DNA from 3 places in the Janthinobacterium sp. SUN211 genome. Region 1 is predicted to be linked to each of the others. Evidence: predicted binding sites of a transcription regulator. Region 1 holds the regulator's gene; each other region holds the start of a gene.
What was found. Region 1 encodes LexA, which represses DNA repair genes until DNA is damaged. Its sites were predicted from a motif close to ACTGTATNNNNATACAGT; they were not measured.

Region 1 (7,203 bases):
TCGCCGACCCGCAAACGCGCCGCCAACACCTCCGGTGGCGGCGGATCGCGCCGTGGCGGCAAGGAAGCGCCGGATCCGGTCTTGCCTGAAAAAAAGCGCGCACGCCGCCGCCTGGTCGGGGCCATCGCCCTGGCCCTGGGCGTGGCTGTCGGCTTGCCGATGCTGCTCGATTCCGAGCCGAAGGCGCCGTTCAACGATATCGCCATCGATATTCCGTCGAAGGAAAAGGCCGTAGCGCCTGCACCGGCACCCGTGCCGGCCGTTCCGGCCCGGGCCGCATCGAATGGCCTGGACCAGTCCGAGGAAATCGTCGACGCGCCCCTGCCGCCTGCGGCCAAGCCGACGCAGGCACCGGCACCCGTGCTGGCCGCCGTCCAGCCTGCGCCGGTCAAGCCAGCCTACGTGGAACCGAAACCCGAGCCCAAGCCGGTCAAGGTGGAACCAAAACCGGAACCGAAGCACGAAACCAAGCCGGAACCCAAGGCCGAGCCGAAACACGAGTCCAAGCCTGAACCCAAGCATGAAGTAAAACCGGAAGCCAAGCCCGAGACTAAGCCTGCCAAGCCGGCGCAATCGGCCGACGATGCCGCGCGCGCGCTGGCCATCCTGGAAGGCAAGCCGCAGGACAAGCCACAAGAGAAAGCGCACGACGCCGGCAGCGGCAAGTTCGTGGTGCAGGTGGCGGCGCTGGCGACGCAGGACAAGGTTGACGAATTGCAGGACAAGCTGCGCGAAGCGGGCATCAAGTCATACACGCAGAAAGTCTCCAGCCCGGCGGGCGAACGTATCCGCGTGCGCGTGGGACCGTTCGGCAGCCGCGAAGACGCCGAAAAGACCCGCGCCAAGCTGCAAAAGCTGGGCCTGGGCGGCAGCCTGGTACCGGCGTGATGTTGCAAGGCTGAACGGGCGTGACGATCTTCGATTACCTGGTGCTGTTCGTGCTGGTGACGTCCGTGCTGATCAGCATGATGCGCGGCCTGGTCAAGGAAATACTGTCACTGGTCAGCTGGGTCGTGGCTTTTGTCATTGCCAATGCCTATGGCGCCACCCTGGCGAAATTCCTGCCGGAAGCCGTGCCGGGCGAAGCCATCCGTTTGTTGCTGGCTTTCGTGGTGCTGTTCATCGGTGTGCGTATTTTGATGGGATTGCTGTCCATGACGGTCGACGCGCTGGTCAAGGTGACGGGCCTGAGCCTGGCCGACCGCACCCTGGGCAGCCTGTTCGGCGTGGCGCGGGGCCTTGTGATCGTGCTGACCGCCGTCATCTTGTGTGGCATGACGTCCATACCGCAGCAGCCATTCTGGAAAAACGCGCAGCTCAGCCCGCTCGCGGAGCAGGGCGCGCGCGCCATCAAGCCTTATCTGCCTGCCGCTTACGCGCAGCATGTGAAATTTTGAATTTTTTTAAAATCAGTAGCACAGTTTAGGAGCACACCATGTGTGGCATCGTCGGCGTCGTTTCCCATCAACCTGTCAATCAATTGCTCTATGATGCATTGTTGCTCCTGCAACATCGCGGTCAGGACGCGGCAGGGATTGCGACCAATCACAGCAGTATGTTTTCCATGCACAAGGCCAATGGCCTCGTGCGTGACGTCTTCCGTACGCGCAACATGCGTTCGCTGCAAGGCACGACGGGCATCGGCCATTGCCGCTACCCGACGGCCGGTTCGTCGAGCGAAGAGGAAGCACAGCCGTTCTATGTGAATGCGCCGTTCGGCATCACCCTGGCGCACAACGGCAACCTGACCAACTGGGAACAGTTGAAGCTGGAAATGTTCAAGAACGACCGCCGCCACATCAACACCGATTCCGATTCGGAAGTGCTGCTCAACGTGCTGGCGCATGAAATCCAGGAAGCGACGACGGGCCTGAACCTGGACCCGGAAGCCATCTTCAAGGCTGTCACCGTGCTGAACCGCCGGGTCAAGGGCGGCTACGCTGCCGTGGCCCAAATCGCCGGCGTGGGCTTGCTGGCCTTCCGCGACCCGCACGGCATCCGTCCGCTGTGCCTGGGCATCAATGAAACGGAGCAGGGTCCCGAATACCTGATCGCTTCCGAATCCGTGGCCCTGGAAGGCATGGGCTTCCGCTTCGTGCGCGATATCGGTCCCGGCGAAGCCGTCTTCATCGATGCTGACAAGCAATTGCACAGCGCCCAGTGCGCCGACAATGCCAGCCTGAACCCGTGCGTATTCGAATTCGTCTACCTGGCCCGTCCCGATTCCGTCATCGACGGCGCCTCCGTGTACGCCACGCGCCTGAAAATGGGCGAATACCTGGCCGAAAAGATCCGCGCCGAATTGCCTGGCGTACATATCGACGTGGTCATGCCGATTCCCGATTCCTCGCGTCCGGCCGCCATCCAGCTGGCCATGGCGCTGAACATCGAATACCGCGAAGGCTTCATCAAGAACCGCTACATCGGCCGCACCTTCATCATGCCGGGCCAGGCGGCGCGCAAGAAGTCCGTGCGCCAGAAGCTCAACGCGATTCCGTCCGAATTCAAGGATAAAGTGGTGCTGCTGGTCGACGATTCCATCGTGCGCGGCACCACCAGCCGTGAAATCGTGCAGATGGCGCGCGAAGCGGGCGCGACGAAGGTCATCTTCGCTTCGGCCGCGCCACCGGTGATTTACCCGAACGTGTACGGCATCGACATGCCGACGCGCGACGAACTGATCGCCTACGGCCGCACGACGGAAGAAGTGTGCCGTGAAATCACGGCCGATTACCTCGTGTACCAGGATATCGGCGCGCTGAAACAGGCTATCGCCGACGTCAACCCGGCTCTGACCAACTTCGAGGCTTCGTGCTTCGATGGCGTGTACGTGACGGGCGACGTATCGCAGGAATACCTGGACCGCCTGGAATATGCGCGTCACCATCCGAAGGCGGCAGCGCCCGAAGATACGCCGCGTTCCCAGCTGAACCTGAACCTGGCGACAACAGAAGCATAAGTAAGCTGCCCGGCCGATGCCGGGCATTTTTTTCTCCGCGATCATGAACGATAAAAAAAACTACGGCTTTACCACCACCATCCTGCATAACGACCGCCGCAAGGGCATCGAACATGGCTCCCTGCACAAGCCCGTGCACACTTCCGTTGCCTTTGGTTACGCCGATGCGCGCCAGCTCGCTTCCGTGTTCCAGGGCAAGGAACCGGGTTTCCGCTATGGCCGCCAGGGCAATCCGACCGTTTCCGCGCTGGAAGACAAGGTCAACAAGATGGAAGACGGCGTGGCGACCCTGTGCTTCGCCACCGGCATGGGCGCCATCGGTGCCGTGGTGCAATCCTTGCTGCGCGCGGGCGACCATGTCGTGTCGTCGGCCTTTTTGTTTGGCAACACCAACAGCCTGTGGCAAACGGTGACGGGGCAGGGCATCGCCGTGTCGTTCGTCGACGCCACCGATGTGGCCAATGTGGCGGCCGCAATCACGCCGGCCACGCGGATTGTTTTCGTGGAAACTATTGCCAATCCGCGCACGCAGATCGCCGACCTGAAGAAGATCGGTGACTTGTGCCGCGAGAAGGGCATCCTGTACATCGTCGACAATACGATGACGACGCCATACCTGTTCCGTCCCAAAGCCGTGGGCGCGGGCCTGGTGGTCAATGCCTTGACGAAATCCATCGGCGGCCACGGCAATGCGCTAGGCGGCAGCTTGACGGACACGGGCGTGTTCGACTGGACGCAGTATCCGAACATTTTCGAGAATTACAAGAAGGCGGCGCCCGCACAGTGGGGCATCGCGCAAATCCGCGCCAAGGCCTTGCGCGACTTCGGCGCGTCCCTGGGGCCGGAAGCGGCGCACCATATCGCCGTCGGCGCGGAAACCATGGCCTTGCGCATGGACCGCACCTGTTCGAACGCCCTGGCGCTGGCCACCATGCTGCAGGCGGACCCGAGAGTGGCGGCCGTGCATTACCCGGGCCTGGCGTCGCACCCGCAGCACGCGCTGGCGACGGACTTGTTCCGCAGCTATGGCTCGCTGTTCAGCTTTGAATTAAAGGACGGCATCGACTGCTTCGATTTCCTCAATCGTCTCAATCTTGCCATTCCCGCCAGCAACCTCGGCGACACGCGCACCCTCGTCATTCCCGTCGCCCACACGATTTTCTACGAAATGGGTGCCGAGCGGCGCGCCAGCATGGGCATCGCCGAGTCGCTGATCCGCGTCTCCGTCGGCATCGAGGATGAGGCCGATTTGCTGGACGACTTCAAAAACGCGCTGGACGCCTAAACAGCCGCGCAGCATATAAAAAGGGCCGCAACAGTCATGCTGTTGCGGCCCTTTTTACATGCGGTGGTTCAATGCCAGCTGCGCATCAAGCCGACAGCCAGCCCTTCCAGGGCAAACTCATCTTCCGGCGACACGGTAATCACCTTGAAGTCCGGGTTTTCCGGCAGCAATTCGATGACGGAACCCGTCTTCTTGTAGCGCTTGACTGTGACTTCGTCGCCGATGCGGGCCACGACGATCTGGCCATTCTTGGCGCTGTCGACCTTCTTGACGGCCAATAAGTCGCCATCCATGATGCCGGCGTCGCGCATGGACCAGCCGCGCACCTTCAGCAGGAAGTCGGGCTTGGCCGAAAACAGGGCCGGGTCCACGTTGTAGCTCGCTTCCAGGTTTTCCTGCGCCAGGATGGGCGAACCTGCTGCTACCCGGCCGATCAGGGGCAGCGACATCAGCAGCGCTGCCGGCACCTTCGATGGCAGCGCTTCGGCGGCGGCGCCGATCAGGCGGATGCCGCGCGAGGTGCCGGGTGAAATCTCGATCGCGCCCTTGCGGGCCAGGGCCTGCAAATGCTCTTCGGCCGCGTTGGCCGATTTGAAACCCAGTTCATTGGCGATTTCGGCACGGGTGGGAGGGAAGCCCGTGTTTTCAATCGCGTCCTTGATCAGGTTCAGGATTTGTTCTTGTCGTGCTGTCAGCTTGATCATGAGCGGTGGGTGCATACTAAAATGCTGTCTATATGAACAGTCTGTATTTTTGTACAGTATCGCCCACTATGCAAGGGGATTTCCGTGTTTTAGGCGAATTTCGCAAGAAATACTTGTCCACGGGCGGAAAGCACGGTGGCGCGCGGGCTTTTCGGGCCCATGTGGAAGGAATGATTGAAACGTTTGCAAAAGGCGGTTATAATCTTCGGCTGACCTTCCCACACCCGTCTTGACGCCGGGGTGGGCGATTATCAATCCGACCTGAAGGAGTTTGCATGCGTCATTATGAAATAGTCTTTATCGTCCATCCGGACCAAAGCGAGCAAGTGCCCGCGATGATCGAACGCTACAAAGCCAGCGTAACCACCCGCGGCGGTTCGGTTCACCGCGTGGAAGATTGGGGCCGCCGTCAAATGGCTTACTCGATCCAAAAGCTGCCTAAAGCACACTACATCTGCCTGAACATCGAATGCGACAACGAGACCCTGGTCGAGTTGGAAACAGCATTCAAATTCAATGATGCCGTGTTGCGTCACCTGACCGTTAAAATGAAGAAAGCTGAAACAGCTCCTTCGCCGATGATGAAATCGGTACAACGCGAAGACGCGGCCAAAAGCCACCGCACCGAAGCACCAGCAGCCGCTCCAGCCGCAGCAGCAGCTTAATTCTTGACCAGGATCGTGCGCTGAACCAGCTACAAGTAACCGCCATCATTGCCGAGCGCGAAATATTGCGCTATACCCCGGCAGGGTTGCCGATTGTGAATGCAGTATTGCAACACAGTTCGCAGCAGATGGAAGCAGGGATTGCCCGTTTGACCGAGTTTGATGTTGCCGCGCTAGCCGCTGGCGAAATCTCAGGCCGGTTCAGTCAGGCAAACTTGGGCGGGGTGTATCAGTTCACGGGTTTCCTGGCCAGGAAGAGCCGCAACAGCAAGAGTTTGGTGTTTCACATCATTGATTTTAGTGCAGTCAATTCTGACTAGCGCATTTTAGATACAGGAGCCTGACATGGCATTCGGTAAAAAGTTCGACAAAAATAAGCTCAAGCTTAAAGAAAAACGCAAACAGCAAAACCCGTTGTTCAAACGCAAGAAGTTCTGCCGCTTCACCGCAGCTCACGTTGAGCAAGTCGACTACAAAGACGTCGACACGCTGAAAGACTTCGTCCAAGAAAACGGCAAGATCATGCCAGCACGCCTGACCGGTACCAAAGCGCACTACCAGCGCCAAGTTGACACCGCAATCAAGCGCGCTCGCTTCCTCGCGCTGCTGCCATACACCGATCTGCACCACGCTTAATCGGTCAGATATTCCTGGAGAAGAACTATGCAAATCATTCTGTTAGAAAAAGTTGTTAACGTCGGTAACCTCGGCGAAGTCGTCAAAGTCAAAGACGGTTACGCACGTAACTTCCTGATCCCGCAACGCCTGGCACGTCGTGCTACGGCAACCGCTGTGGCTGAATTCGAAGTCAAGCGCGCCGAACTGGAAAAAGCTGCTGCCGCTAAACTGGCCGCATCGCAAGCCCAGGGCGAAAAACTGAGCGGCCTGACCGTTCAAGTTGCTCAAAAAGCTGGTGTTGATGGCCGTCTGTTCGGTTCCGTCACCAACTTCGACATCGCTGAAGCGCTGACCAAGCAAGGTTTTGCTGTTGAAAAAGCACAAATCCGCATGCCTACCGGCCCGCTGAAGATCGTTGGCGAGCACAACGTTTCGGTTGCTCTGCATACCGACGTGGTTGTGGAAGTTGTTATCGCTGTCGTTCCAGACGCGAACGCGTAATCGTCTGCGGGCCTGGCCCGCAAGCGTTGCCGCACTATGAAAAGCCGGGTTCGCCCGGCTTTTTTGTGGCCTTTTTTTCGCTCAATTTCAGCCCTTTATTTTTGCCAGCACGCCGAAGCGGGTATAATTCGCGCCATGAACGCCCCCTCTGATCCGCAACTGGATTCCCTCCGTATTCCGCCGCATTCGATCGAAGCAGAACAATCCGTTATCGGTGGTCTGCTGCGCGACAATGCCGCATATGACCGCATCGCCGACTTCATGCATGCGGAGGATTTCTATCGCTATGACCATCGCATCATCTTCGAGCAAATCGTCAAGATGGTTAACGCTTCCAAGCCAGCCGATGTCATTACTGTTTTTGAAACCCTGACCCAGCTCGGCAAGGCCGATGATGTGGGCGGACTCGCTTACCTGAACGCCATGGCGCAAAACACGCCATCGGCCGCGAACATCCGGCGCTACGCCGAG
Region 2 (7,203 bases), 170 kb from region 1:
ACGGCATCATCGACGTCTACGTCGATTTCGCCGCCCCGCTCGAAGCGGGCGCCTGCAAGGACAAGACCCTGGTCGGCCACATCCTGGCCCGCCTGCGCAGCCTTGGCTATGTAGGCCCCGACTTCGGCCATGGCGACCTGGGCTTGCAAGACAAGAAACTGATCGTACTGGAAGCGCCCGAGGAATTTTCCGCCTTTGCCGTGAGCAAGGGCTGGAAGGATCTATCCGCCGAATTTGACGAAGACTGAGAACACCTGACCAAATCTACTGCGCGTCGCGCTTTGCGGCCGGCGATGCTCACCGTGCTTTAGCACGGCTGCGCTTCTCGGCCACAAATCACTGCCGCTCGCTACGATTTTGTCAGGTGTTGTAAAGTACCAATAGTATCCGCGCCGCGCCAGCTTCTGCTGCCGCGGCGTTTTTCATGGGCGACCGCTTGCTTGCTTAGCTGATATAGCGCGCGCTCCAGGCAGCGATGACGTTGGCGACATAGGCCGCGTCGTCGCGCCCCGTCAACAGGTGGTCGGCATCGTCGAGCGAAACGAAGCTTTTCGGGTGCTTGGCGGCCGTAAAGATCTCCATCGCGTTCGACAGGCTGACCGTCGTGTCGTTCGGCGCGTGCATCACCAGCAAGGCGCGGCGCAGGCCGGCGATGTGGTCTTTCAAACTGTGGCTGCCCGCGTCGTCGACGAATTGCTGGCGGATGCGGAAGGGACGCCCTTCCAGCTGCACCAGCGCTTCGCCTTCGGCGGCGATTTGCTCCAGGTGCTCGCTGAACATGCGCGTCACGTAGGCGGGCGTGCTGGGCGCGGCCAAGGTGGCGATGGCGGTGGCTTCCGGCACTTGCGACGCGGCGGCCAGCACGGCGGCGCCGCCCAGGCTATGGCCGATCAGCAATTGCGGCGCGGCATGTTTTACCCGCAGGAAATCAGCAGCGGCAACCAGGTCGTCCACGTTCGACGAGAAATTGGTGGCGGCGAACTCGCCTTCGCTGGCGCCCAGCCCCGTAAAATCGAAGCGCAGCACGGCGATGCCGTGTTCCGTGAGACCTTGCGCGATGCGCCGCGCAGCCAGCACGTCCTTGCCGCAGGTAAAACAGTGGGCGAACAGCGCATAGGCGCGGATGGCGCCGTCAGGCGCATCGAGCCGCGCCGCCAGCACATGGCCATGCGCGCCGGGAAAATCTTGCCGGGTGGATTTCATTGTCTCAGATCAAAGCTGCCGCGCAGGGCGGCCGAAGGCGCATTGTAGCGCCGCCCGGCCGCCGCCGCTGGCGGCTGGCAAGCTTCAATCACGCTTGGGAATATCCACGCCCCTGGCAACGGCTGGCCTGGCAAGGAAGGCGTCCAGCGCGCGCTGCACGTTCGGGAAGTTGGCAAAGCCGACGAGGTCGCCCGCGCCATAGAAACCCACCAGGCAGCGCACCCACGCGAAGATGGCGATGTCGGCAATCGTGTACTGGCTCCCCATGATCCAGTCGCGGCCCTGCAGGCGCTGCTCGAGCACGCCCAGCAGGCGCTTCGCTTCGCCGATATAGCGTTCCAGCGGCCGCTTGTCCTCGTAATCCTTGCCGGCGAATTTGTGGAAGAAGCCCACCTGGCCAAACATGGGGCCGATACCGCCCATCTGGAACATCAGCCATTGGATCGTTTCATAGCGCAAGCCCGCGTCCTGCGGGATGAACTTGCCCGTTTTCTCGGCCAGGTACAGCAGGATGGCGCCCGACTCGAACAGGGCCAGCGGCTTGCCATCGGGACCGTCCGGGTCGAGGATGGCGGGAATCTTGTTGTTCGGATTGAGGGACAGGAAGGCGGGCGACAGCTGGTCGTTTTGCTCGAAGCTGACCAGGTGCGGCTCGTACGCCAGGCCCAGCTCTTCCAGCAGGATGGAGACCTTGATGCCGTTCGGCGTCGGCAGCGAGTACAGCTGCAAGCGCTCGGGATGCCGGGCAGGCCATTTTTGGGTGATGGGGAAGTCGGAAAGTTGGGACATGAAAATCCTTTTGAGGTGTATGACGTGGCACAAGCAGGCAAGTATAGCCAAGCATGACAGTTTCAGCAGGACAACGCATTCAGCCAAACAAGCCATGCAAAAACCAGCGCGGCGCGGCATCTTCTCCGCTGCCGGCGATGCGTTCGCGGTAGACCCAGTAATGGGCGTGATCGAGTCCTTCGGCAATGAAATAATCGCGCGCCTGCGACTGCCCCCACCAGCCCGCCTCAATGCGTTCGGCGACGGACACCATTTTCAACGGCGAGCCATAAAACGGCCGGTGTTCGCGCATCAGGAGGGCGATGGGCTGGGCCAGCAGCCAGCCGGGACGGGGCATGCTGGACAAGCCGGGCGGCAAGTCCGGCTGCGCGTTTTGTGCGCCTGGCTTGGCCGGCAGCGGCAGCCACTGGTTGGCCGCCTCGGGGCGATAATCGGCGCGCGGCGCCGCCTGCAAGACATTCTCGGCGCCCAGGCGCGCCACCAGCAATTCCAGCAAGCGCTGGCGCTCCTGCGGCGTGCCGCCCGGCTCGGGAAACAGGGTGTCGCTGGGCGGCGCCATCGGCTGCACCTGCAGCGCTTCCAGGGTGAGGCCGATCACGGGCGCGTCCAGCACCAGCTGCGCCAGGCGTTCCTTGAGCAAGCGCAATAAATGCTCGTCGCGCCAGACGGCCTCGCCCAGGGCCAGGTCGATGACGGTGGGCGGGCGCGCCACCCTGCCCCGCTCGTGCGCCAGCAGCAATTGGATGCGTTCGACGGCGAATTGCCGCGCGCACAACCAGCCCGTCATTTGCTGCAGCAGGCGGCGCGCGCCGAACAGCAGCGCTTCCGCGTGCTCCACGCGGTCGAACAGTTCCAGGCTGGCGCAAAACGTGGGCGGCGCTTCGAGCCACAGGTACAGTTCCGTGCCGTGGCCATGCGCATCGTCGAGCATGTCGAGCAAGGCCCCGCCGCAGCGGCGCTGCAAGCCGGGCCGCGGCAAGTGGCGCAACTGTCCCAGGGTGCGGCAGCCGATGCCGTCCAGCCATTCCAGCCAGGGGCGCGCGGGCGGCAGCAAGGCGCATGGCAAGCCGTCGAGACGGCGCACCAGGCTCTCCATGCCCAGCACGCGGCTCCGGCGCGTCCCGGCGCGCGCCAGCAGCCAGGCGCCGCGCGCCGTGGGGGCGCACGACAGCTGAGCCGTGTAGCCCAGCGCGCGCAAGCTGGCCGCAATCTGCCGGCACAGGGCGCGCACGCCCCCGAACAGGCGCAGGCTGGCGCCCGCATCGACGAGCAGGGTCGCTTCCTCGCCCTGCGCCACCAGCGGCGAATATTGCAGCAGCGCCAGCGCCACCGCTTGCAGCGCCTGCGCCTCCAGTGCCAAAGAGCGCTCGTGCAGGCGCGCCTGCGGCGCCAGCATCAGCGCGCCCGCGCGGCGCATGCCCGGCCGGATGCCCGCCGCCCGCGCCAGCGGCGACACGGCCATCACTTGCTCCTGCTCCAGCACCACGCCGAGAAGGTCAGCCGACCAGCGCGGGCAAAACACTTCGAGCGGGAGCCGGGGCAGGTACAGGCCGATCCAGAGTCGCATGGCGTAGCAGTAATGAAGGAGGTTGCAGGGGCAGGAACAGGGGCGCGTCGCGCTGCGGTCCCCGGCGCTTGATGAAGCCGATCTCGATGCCGCCGGCGGCCGGGCGCACGGACAGGCGCAGCGGCGCCGGCGACGCATCCTGCGCGCCATGCAAGGGGCGCAGCATGCAGAACAGGGTGTTGCCGGACTGCGCGGCCAGGTGCAGGCGGCGCAGGCTGTCGGCGCGCACGTGCGGCTGCCAGAACAGCAAGGCGCCGCACGTGCCGCTGCGCAAGATGTTTTCCGCCGCCCACAGGGCATCCTTGCTGCCGGCGCTCTTCAGCCACAGCAGTTGCGACGGCGCCAGCCCCTGCGCGGCCAGGGCCAGCGCCTGCGGCGGGTGGGGCGGTTGCAGCAGCACGATGGGCAAGCCGGGCAGCTGCGCCAGCGCGGGCGCCAGCAGCCGCACTTCGCCGCTGCCCGGCTGCTGCACCAGCAGATCGATGAGACTGCCGCAGGGCCAGCCGCCGCCGGGCAGCTGCGCGGACAGGGCGGCAAAGCCCGTGTCCAGGCAGCGCGTGGCGCCCTGCCCCAGCTGCGATGCGCGCCACAGGGACGGGTGCAAGGCTTCCGGCGAGGCCATCAATTGGGAATGTTGCATAATTGAATATGAAGATGAATACTGTATGCATATACAGTACTATCCAGTCCCCCTTTTGGCAAGGCATATCTGCGCATCCCCATCCGGGGGCCGTCCCGCGACGTCCGAAAAACACCGTTTTTCACATCGATTGCTGTACCATAAGCACTCTCCTTACCGCTCGGCAATGCACCGGGCGGCTTCCTCCGTCCATAAGGAAACGCATTTGACCACCATCCAACTCATCAGCGCCATCGTCTTCGGCCTCGCGCTCATCCATACCTTCGCCGCCAAGTCGTTTGAAACATTATCGCGGCGCCATCCCCGCCATGCGGGCTTGCTGCATTTGCTGGGCGAAGTGGAAGTCGTGTTCGGCTTCTGGGCTTTCATTTTGATCATCATCATGGCCTTTGTCTCGGGCGGCGATGCGGCCATCGAGTATGCCGAGTCGCGCCATTACACGGAGCCGCTGTTCGTCTTTGTCGTCATGGTGGTGGCCGCCTCGCGCCCCGTGCTCGACGCCGTGCAGCGCCTGTTGAAGGGCGTGGCGCGCGTGATGCCGCTGCGCACGGAACTGGCCCTCGTCTGGCTGGGCCTGGCGCTCGTGCCCCTGACGGGCTCCCTGATCACGGAACCGGCCGCCATGACCCTGGCCGCGCTGATGCTGGCGCCGCAAATCTTCCGCCCGGGCATCCCTGAATGGCTGAAATACGGCGCGCTGGGCGTGCTCTTCGTCAACGTTTCCATCGGCGGCACCCTCACCTCGTACGCGGCGCCGCCCGTGCTGATGGTGGCCACCACGTGGAACTGGGACAGCGCCTACATGGCCACCCACTTCGGCTGGAAGGCCGCCATCGCCGTGCTGGTCAACGCCACGGGCGTGAGCATCTTGCTGCGCAAATATCTGCACAGCAACACCTCCGACATCAAGCCGAAGGCTGGCGAAGTGGAAGCGCCGAAAGTGCCGCTGGCCGTCAGCCTGGTGCACATGATCGTGCTGGCCGGCGTCGTCACCCTGGCGCACCATCCCGTGCTGTTCATCGGCCTGTTCCTGTTCTTCCTCGGCTTCGTGCAGGCGTATGAGCGCTATCAAAGCCCGCTGATCCTCAAGGAAGGCTTGCTGGTCGGCTTCTTCCTGGGCGGCCTGGTGGTGCTGGGCGGCATGCAGCAATGGTGGCTGCAGCCCATCGTTTCCAGCCTGAAACCGCTGGCCCTGTTCTTCGGCGCCCTGGGCTTGACGGCGATTACAGACAATGCAGCCCTCACCTACCTCGGTTCGCTGATCGTCGGCATGACGGACGAAGCGAAATACATGTTGATGGCCGGCGCCGTGGCCGGTGGCGGCCTGACCGTCATCGCCAATGCGCCGAACCCGGCCGGCGTGGCCCTGCTGCGCCGCGGCTTCAAGGATGAATCGATCGGCGCCGTCGGCCTGCTGGCGGGTGCCCTGCTGCCGACGGCCGTGGCGGGCCTGGCCTTCCTGGCCCTGTAAGACACTACACGGGGCGGCTGCCGGCCGCCCCTGTTCTCCCTCGTTCTCCCTCCTCAGTTACCTTCCTCAGTTTCCTTCATACACGAGGAAATGCAGCCGGTCATAGAACAGGCTGTAGGCATAGTCGAACGTGCCCACGCTGCGAAAACCCTTGTGCAGATACACTTGCAGCGCTTCGCTCTTTTCCCACACCGTCAGGGTGATGCGCGCGCAGCCCTTGCGGCTGGACAGGTCGCGGATCTCATGGAACATCTGCCTGAATAAACCCTGGCCCCGGTATTTTTCGTCGATGGCCAAGCTGCTGACGAAACAGTCGTCGGCGCGCGCATGCGCGAGCACGAAGGCGTCATACGCATCGTCGAGCGCCTTCATGTCATCGCGGTAATACGAGACGGCGCCGCAAGCCTGGAACTCGTCCATCGTCGCGGCCGTAAAGAAGCCGATGAAGCGCCCGTCCTCGTCATGCAGGCCGTGGATGTGCGCCAGGTACGGGTCGATGTTCTGCCGCCGCTGCAATTCGACGAACTGCAGATTGAGTTTATTGCCGAACGAACAGTATTCCAGGTAGCTGGTGGCAAACAGCAATTTGGCCATGCGGTTCTTTGCCTCGTCGCCCAGCAGTTCTCCCGGCACCAGCGTGAGCGGCGCATGCGACAGCAAGCCCGCCTGAGCCTGAACTTCGTCGCCGGACGGGGCGGTATCGCCGGCGGTTGGCATGCGGCTGCCGTGGCGGCCCACGGTGGGGCGCCAGAAGTTGCCGGCGGCAATATGCTGCGAACGATGGGCCAGCAGGTAGCGGCAAAAAACGTCATTCACGCGGTCGAGCTGCGGATCGTCCGACAGCACCGAGTAATAGTGGAAATGCTCGATATCCGCCCGCAATTGGGCAGCATACGCCATGCGCGGCACTTCCTCGATATTGAACACGTCGACGATATTGGGCAAGATCAAAGGATCGTCGAGTTGCCAGCCGATTTCGTCGAGCCGCGCCACGCAGCGCGCATACGCGCGCCGTTCCTCGTCGCTCAAGGGGATGTGCATGTCGGTAATGATATCGTCCAGCAGGCGCATGCCGCGGATGCCACCCGCCACCGCTTCCCGCGCGCCGTCATACAGCACGCAATAGCGCTGGTAAAACTCGGCATGGCTGAGCAGGGTCACGCCCAGGTTTTTCTTCCATTCGGCATAAAACTGGCCGAACAGCCGCGCCTCGAATTGCGGGCAGGAACGGGGAATCTGCGCATCGATACCCGCATACGCGCGGTTCACATTGCGCTGGATCACACGCAGCGCCGCATCGTTCTTCTTGGCGATCAGCATGCCCGTTTCATCGAGAAACAAATTCATCCAGCTGACATGCCGGCGCTCTTCGCTGTCATCATCCTTGCGCTGGAAATAATCGGGCACTTCCGGCTTCATCAGGAAAATCGTCGCCGGATTGTGCGGGATCGTATCCACATCCATATACAGGCCGCCGTACTCGCACATGATGAGGATGCGGAAATAATCGGACAAGGTGGCGAAGTAGCGCTG
Region 3 (7,203 bases), on a different contig from region 1:
AGCTTCCCAGATCGCCGCTGCCGCGCCTGCTGGCGGCACGTAGATGACGGAAACGTTGGCGCCGGTTTCTTTTTTCGCTTCGGTAACGTTAGCGAAAATAGGAATGCCTTCGAAATCTTCGCCGGCTTTCTTCGGGTTCACGCCTGCCACGAAGGCAGCTTTGCCGTTCGCGTAGTCGCGGCAACCGCGGGTGTGGAACTGGCCGGTCTTGCCGGTGATCCCTTGGGTAACAACTTTGGTATCTTTATTGATCAGAATGGACATGTTGATTCCTTAATTAAGCTTGACCGGCAGCGGCGGCAACGACGCTCTTGGCTGCATCTTCCATGGTGTCGGCTGCGATGATAGGCAGACCGGAATCGGCCAGCATCTTTTTGCCCAGATCTTCGTTGGTGCCCTTCATGCGCACCACCAGCGGTACGTTCAGCGAAACGGCTTTCACCGCGGCGATAACGCCTTCGGCGATCACGTCGCAACGCATGATGCCGCCGAAAATGTTCACCAGGATGGCTTTCAGGCCTGGGTTTTTCAGCATGATCTTGAACGCTTCGGTCACTTTTTCTGCCGTGGCGCCACCGCCGACGTCCAGGAAGTTGGCTGGCTCGCCGCCGAACAGTTTGATCGTGTCCATGGTGGCCATGGCCAGGCCGGCGCCGTTCACCAGGCAACCGATGTTGCCGTCGAGCGAGATGTAGGCCAGGTCGAATTTCGACGCTTCGATTTCAGCTGGATCTTCTTCGTCCAGGTCGCGCAGGGCGATGATTTCCGGATGACGGAACAGGGCGTTCGGGTCAAAGTTGAACTTGGCGTCCAGGGCGATGACCTTGCCGCTGCCGGTGACGATCAGCGGATTGATTTCGGCCAGCGAGCAATCGGTTTCCCAGTATGCCTTGTACAGGCCTTGCAGGTTGACGCGGGCGTCGACGATGGAACCGGCAGGCACGCCGATTTTGGTCGCGATGTCGTCTGCCTGGGCATCGGTCAGGCCAACGCTTGGCTCGATGGTGACGTGGTGGATCTTCTCTGGGTGGCTCTCGGCCACTTCTTCGATGTCCATGCCGCCTTCGGACGACGCCATCAGGACGATTTTCTGGGTGACGCGGTCGGTGACCAGCGAAACGTACAGTTCTTGCTTGATGTCGGCGCCTTCTTCCACCAGCAGGCGGTTGACTTTCTGGCCTTCGGCGCTGGTCTGATGCGTGATCAGCTGCATGCCCATGATCTGGTCAGCGTATTCCTTGACCTGTTCCATCGATTTTGCCACTTTCACGCCGCCGCCCTTGCCGCGGCCACCTGCGTGAATCTGCGCCTTGACAACCCACACCGGGCCGCCCAGGGTTTCCGCAGCCTTGACGGCTTCTTCGACGGACATGCACGGAATACCGCGTGGTACCGTCACTCCGAATTGCCGGAGGATTTCTTTGGCTTGATACTCATGGATTTTCATGCTGGCTTCCCTTCTGATACTGATGTGTAAAAATACGGTTAGTGGTGCAAAAAAAACAGGAAAAACAGAGCGCCGGGGTCACGCTTTGGCTACCCAGCGCGGGTAATACTGTGCAACCGCCCCGCCATCGGTGCGCAGGGCGTGGCATTTGTCGAGTTGAAACGGCTTTTCATGCGACAAGTCAGCATTCGCACCGTCACGGGTCGACCAGACATCGCCGGCAAATGCCTGAACCGTCGCAGTCGGCAAGACTTGCGCCAGTTCGGTCAAATGGGTACAGCCGGCGATTCCCGCCAGGCGCTGTTTCAAGTCGCGGCGGAAATTCTTTAATAAATTCAGACCGATCAGCGCTCTGTAAGCGGGGCCGATGGTATCGCAAAAACCGGGATAGGGCACGGCATCGGAGGCGGCTTCGGCCTCGACGATGGTCAGTTCGCGATCGACGGTAATGCGTAAGTGGAGGTCATGCAGGGGGGAGCCGGCGGGACGGGGGCCGGAGGCCAGGGTCGCGTCATAGCTTTTGATATCGGTGATACGGGCGTCAATATCCCACAGGCCGTCGTCGCGCACATACGCTTGGACGTCGATAACGCGGGAGTGCCGGAGGGCGCGCCGGGATACGGGAGTTGACAGGGGCATAAGACCGATGCCGCTTGCGCGGCCATAATTTAGTAAGCAGCCATGTGCCTAAAGCACTCTGTTCGCAGCTTCTACGAACAGCAACCGCACCTGCGGCGCCGCAAAAACCCTAAAAGTGTAGCACACTGGGCGCTGGTTGCGCCGCAACATAATTTTTCATTGCTTCGATAAAAACATTTCAAAGTATAAAGAAAGCACATGGAAATTTACGCTGTTATCACATTCAGTGATGATAGATATGCGCACCTGGGGCCGCGAACCGCATCCAGTTGCCGCCACCGCGCCGAGATCGCACGGCGCAGGCAGCGCTCACGACGTGCAGCGCAACAATACGCCGCTGGCTTGACAGGGCGATGACAGAAGCAGAATCCTGCAAAGAAAACATGGACAAACAGCAAGGCCGACTGGCCCGCGCACGCAAGCAGGGCATCGTGCGGACTGTTGTAGATGGAACACAGCGCGGCCAGAGCGGGCCGCCGGCACGGCACGAAAGCTCGCAGAAGCGCGCCAGCCGCCTAGTCGTCCTCGGGCTCCCGCCCCTTCAAGGCCGCTTGCACGGCGCGCTGCGAAAAGCCGCGCTGCATCAGGAAGCGCATCTGCTTGTTGCGCTGCTCGGCATCCTGCGCCACTTCGCCAAATTTGCGGCGCCACACTTCGCAGGCGCGCGCCACTTCCCCTTCGGCCAGGCCCGCCTTGAGTTCCTGCAGCGCCTCGCCCCCGATGCCATGGCTTTGCAATTCCGCCATGATGCGGCTATTGCCAAAGCGGGCCGAGCGGCGATGGATCAGCGACTCGGAAAAACGCTCCTGCGACAGCCAGTTGGCTTGCTCCAGGCTGTCGAGCAAGGCTTCCACATCGTCGCCTTCCTGCGCATGGCGCTGCAGCTTGCGCCGCAATTCCATGCGGCTGTGTTCGCGCATCGACAGAAAGCGTAGCGCCCTGCCTTTCAGGCTTAGTTGTACCGCTGCCATACCCATATCCCATCTTTACCACACCGGACTGAAAACACAATTGCCGCCAGGCGCACAGGCGCAGGGCGGCAATCATTGTAGAACTTTTTTATGCGGCAAGCTGCCGCCGGCGGGCCAGGCTGGCCCCGCCACTGTCGCTTACTCGGCGGCCTTGGCTTCCGCAGCCTTGGCAGCCTTGTCGGCAGCTTTATCCGCTTTTTCCGGCTTTTCAGCAGCCAGCGGCGGCAGTTCGCGCACGCCCAGCGAAGCGCGGACCTTGTTTTCGATCTCGCGGGCCAGCGCCGGACGCTCTTGCAGGAAGGCGCGGGCGTTGTCCTTGCCCTGGCCGATGCGTTCGCCGTTGTAGCTGTACCACGAACCGGATTTTTCCACGATCTTGGCATCCGAACCCAGGTCCAGGATTTCGCCTTCGCGCGAGGTGCCGGCGCCGTACAGGATGTCGAAGTGCGCTTCCTTGAACGGTGGCGCGATCTTGTTCTTGACGACCTTGACCTTGGTTTCGTTGCCGATCACTTCATCGCCGGACTTGATCGAGCCGGTACGGCGGATATCCAGGCGCACGGAGGCGTAGAATTTCAGTGCATTGCCGCCAGTGGTCGTTTCCGGGCTGCCGAACATCACGCCGATCTTCATGCGGATCTGGTTGATGAAGATGACCAGGGTATTCGTGCGGTTGATGGAGCCGGTCAGCTTGCGCAGGGCTTGCGACATCAAACGGGCTTGCAAGCCCGGCAGGGAATCGCCCATGTCGCCTTCGATCTCGGCGCGTGGCGTCAGTGCGGCCACGGAGTCGATGACGACCAGGTCGACGCTGCCCGAACGCACGAGGGCGTCGCAGATTTCCAGCGCCTGCTCGCCCGTATCCGGTTGCGAGATCAGCAATTCATGCAGGTTCACGCCCAGCTTTTGCGCGTAACCGACGTCGAGCGCGTGCTCGGCATCGATAAAGGCGCAGGTGCCGCCCAGTTTTTGCATTTCAGCAATGGTTTGCAGGGTCAGGGTGGTTTTACCCGACGATTCCGGGCCGTAGATCTCCACCACGCGGCCGCGCGGCAAGCCGCCCACGCCCAGCGCGATATCGAGGCCGAGCGAACCGGTCGACACGACTTGCACTTCTTCGATCGGTGCGCTGGCATCCATGCGCATGACCGAACCTTTGCCAAACTGCTTCTCGATCTGCGCCAGTGCGGCGGCGAGCGCCTTGGCTTTTTCCGATGCGGGTACTACAGCTTTTTTATCGTCCATATGTTCTTTCAGCCGTTCTACAGTCGACGATTCACGTGAATCGGTCGGCCTGCGATAGCGCCAGTGGGTTAAATTCTTTACACAGACAGTACTGTATAAAAAAACAGTGATCAATGCAAGCGGAACGTGGATTTGTTTTGAAACAGATCAATACAACCCTGTTTTTCACAAAAATTCGCCACCTTGCGGAAAATGAAACACAATACAAGCTTCTACCGTCGCAAGCATAGGAAGTGCACCATGCGTATTTTACTTGCCGAAGATGACAGCGTGCTGGCCGATGGCCTGACCCGCTCGCTGCGCCAGTCCGGTTATGCGATCGATTACGTCAAGACCGGGCAAGAGGCCGATACGGCCCTGTCCACCCAGGAATTCGACTTGCTGATCCTCGACCTGGGCTTGCCCAAGATGTCCGGGCTGGAAGTGCTGCGCCGCCTGCGCGCGCGCGCCTCGCTGCTGCCCGTGCTGATCCTGACGGCCGCCGATTCCATCGAGCAACGCGTGAATGGCCTCGACCTCGGTGCCGATGATTATATGGCCAAGCCGTTCGCCTTGTCGGAACTGGAGGCAAGAGTGCGCGCCCTGACCCGCCGCGGCGCCGGCGGCGGCGCCACCATCATCAAGCACGGCCCCCTCAGCTACGACCAGGTGGGGCGCAGCGCCTACATCAACGACCAGATGCTCGACCTGTCGGCGCGCGAACTGGGCTTGCTGGAAATCCTGCTGGGCCGCACGGGCCGCCTCGTTTCAAAAGAGCAACTTGTCGACCACCTGTGCGAATGGGGCGAAGAAGTATCGAACAACGCCATCGAAGTGTATGTCCACCGCTTGCGCAAGAAGATCGAAGTGGGCGGCGTGCGCATCGCCACCGTGCGCGGCCTCGGCTATTGCCTGGAAAAATACTCGGAAGCGGCGCGCCTGAACGCCGAAGCGGGCGAATCGGCAAGCCCGGCCAGCGGCCCCGCCAGCAAGTGAAGGTGCGCGAGGCGCCAGCGGACGAGGCGGACGACGACGACTGGTTCGAGCCGCCCACCACGGAGCAGGATGACACCATCGAGCATTCGCTGTTCGGCGAAATCCTCGACTGGATGCTGGCGCCCTTGCTGCTGCTGTGGCCGATGAGCATCGCCATCACCTATCTGGTGGCCAAGAGCATCGCCAATCAACCGTTCGACCATGCGCTGGAAGACAGCGTGACGGTGCTGACGCAGCAGGTCAAGCAAGCCGATGGCGCGATGCTGCGCCACGTGCCGGACAAAAACGGCAAGGGCCGCGACTTCCTGCGCGGCGACGATGTCGACACTCTGTATTACCTGGTGGTGGGCCCGCGCGGCGAATACCTGAACGGCGACCGCGATCTGCCGCCGCCGCAAGACCCCGACAAATACCGCAGCGGCATGGTGCTGTTTCGCAACGACACCATCCACGGCACGCCCGTGCGCGTGGCGTTCAGCTATCTCGACATTCCTTCCGGCAACGACGATGAACCCAGCCGCGCGCTGGTGCAAGTGGCGGAAACCCTGGAAAAGCGCGCCCAGCTCGCCAATGAAATCATCAAGGGCGTGATTTTGCCGCAGTTCATCATCCTGCCCGTGATCCTGGCTCTAGTCTGGTTTGCCCTGGCGCGCGGCCTGTCGCCGCTGGCGCAATTGCAGGAGCGCATACGCGCCCGCCCGCCCGACGATTTGTCGCCCATCGAATCGGGCCAGGTGCCCGAGGAAATCACGCCGCTGGTCGGTTCGCTCAACGAGATGCTGGCGCGGCTGTCGCTGTCGATCGACATGCAGAAACGTTTCATCGCCGATGCCGCGCACCAGATGAAAACGCCGCTGGCCGGCATGCGCATGCAATCCGAGCTGGCCCTGCGCCAGACCGACCACGACGAAATCCACCGCTCGCTGCTGCAACTGGCGAAAAGTTCGGAAGCGGCCACGCGCCTGGTGAACCAGTTGCTGGCCCTGGCGCGCGCGGAAAACCAGCCGCAGGCCGGCACGGCGTTCGAACCGATCGAGTTGAGCGAACTGGCGCGCGGCGTGGTGCAAGACTGGGTGCAAGCCTCGTTTGCCCAGCATATCGACCTGGGCTTCGAGCAGCCCGCGTATTCGATCTTGATTTCCGGCAATGCCATGATGCTGCGCGAGCTGCTGAGCAACCTGATCGACAATGCCTTGCGCTACACGCCGGCTGGCGGCAGCGTCACGGTGCGCGTGCGCAGCACCCTGGAACTGGCCATCCTGGAAGTGGAAGATACGGGCCCCGGCATACCGCAAGCGGAGCGGGCGCACGTGTTCGAACGCTTTTACCGCATTCTCGGCAGCAATGTCGACGGTAGCGGCCTGGGCCTGGCCATCGTGCGCGAAATTGCTCAGCAGCATGGCGCCGAAGTCGATATTTTTAACAATCCGCGCGCGCAGTCGCCGAAGCTGCCGGGCACCCTGCTGCGCCTGAGCATCGCCCTGCTGTTGCCGGACGCGCCAGAAGAGGATGACATCACGTATGGATAAGCCGAGCCCACCCGCTCCTCCCGCGCGGCCGGCGCGCACGCCCAGCCCCGAGCTGCAGGCGCGCCTCGATGTGCACTGGCGCAAGACGCGGCGCCTGACGGCCATCCTGCTGCTGGTCTGGCTGCTGACGGGCTTCCTGACCGTGTTCTATGCGCGCGAGCTGTTGCATCTGAACCTGTTCGGCTGGCCGCTGCCCTTTTATATGGCGGCCCAGGGCGCCTCACTGGTCTACCTGGCCATCATCGCCTTCTACGCCTGGCGCATGCGGCGCCTCGACCGGGCTTTTCATGCAGAGGAGCAAGCATGAGCAGCCAGCGCAGCTTCTTTGCGCGCCTGTGCCGCTACTACCTGCTGTTTACCGCCGGATTCGCCGCCTTCCTGCTGGCCCTGTCGGTAC

Region 2: imuA (translesion DNA synthesis-associated protein ImuA) is a predicted target of LexA. The motif match lies at 4,220-4,237, and genes of this name have one in related genera.
Region 3: recA (recombinase RecA) is a predicted target of LexA. The motif match lies at 4,393-4,410, and genes of this name have one in related genera.

Annotation. Positions count from the first base shown of each region.
Region 1 is NZ_JAPWIC010000002.1:675,053-682,255, forward strand. It holds gene O3301_RS08795 (SPOR domain-containing protein) at 1-888, shown strand, start outside; gene O3301_RS08800 (CvpA family protein) at 909-1,397, shown strand; gene purF (amidophosphoribosyltransferase) at 1,436-2,959, shown strand; gene O3301_RS08810 (cystathionine gamma-synthase family protein) at 3,003-4,244, shown strand; gene lexA (transcriptional repressor LexA) at 4,313-4,948, opposite strand; gene rpsF (30S ribosomal protein S6) at 5,224-5,613, shown strand; gene priB (primosomal replication protein N) at 5,634-5,933, shown strand; gene rpsR (30S ribosomal protein S18) at 5,959-6,249, shown strand; gene rplI (50S ribosomal protein L9) at 6,277-6,732, shown strand; gene O3301_RS08840 (replicative DNA helicase) at 6,868-7,203, shown strand, end outside.
Region 2 is NZ_JAPWIC010000002.1:504,112-511,314, reverse strand. It holds gene O3301_RS08025 (hypothetical protein) at 1-248, shown strand, start outside; gene O3301_RS08020 (S9 family peptidase) at 445-1,203, opposite strand; gene O3301_RS08015 (glutathione S-transferase N-terminal domain-containing protein) at 1,288-1,992, opposite strand; gene O3301_RS08010 (DNA polymerase Y family protein) at 2,072-3,559, opposite strand; gene imuA (translesion DNA synthesis-associated protein ImuA) at 3,489-4,199, opposite strand; gene O3301_RS08000 (putative Na+/H+ antiporter) at 4,405-5,670, shown strand; gene O3301_RS07995 (GNAT family N-acetyltransferase) at 5,737-7,203, opposite strand, start outside.
Region 3 is NZ_JAPWIC010000006.1:79,404-86,606, reverse strand. It holds gene sucD (succinate--CoA ligase subunit alpha) at 1-264, opposite strand, end outside; gene sucC (ADP-forming succinate--CoA ligase subunit beta) at 278-1,447, opposite strand; gene O3301_RS20205 (DUF2889 domain-containing protein) at 1,526-2,086, opposite strand; gene recX (recombination regulator RecX) at 2,602-3,057, opposite strand; gene recA (recombinase RecA) at 3,196-4,302, opposite strand; gene O3301_RS20190 (response regulator transcription factor) at 4,543-5,277, shown strand; gene O3301_RS20185 (sensor histidine kinase N-terminal domain-containing protein) at 5,280-6,806, shown strand; gene O3301_RS20180 (DUF4212 domain-containing protein) at 6,799-7,113, shown strand; gene O3301_RS20175 (sodium:solute symporter family protein) at 7,110-7,203, shown strand, end outside.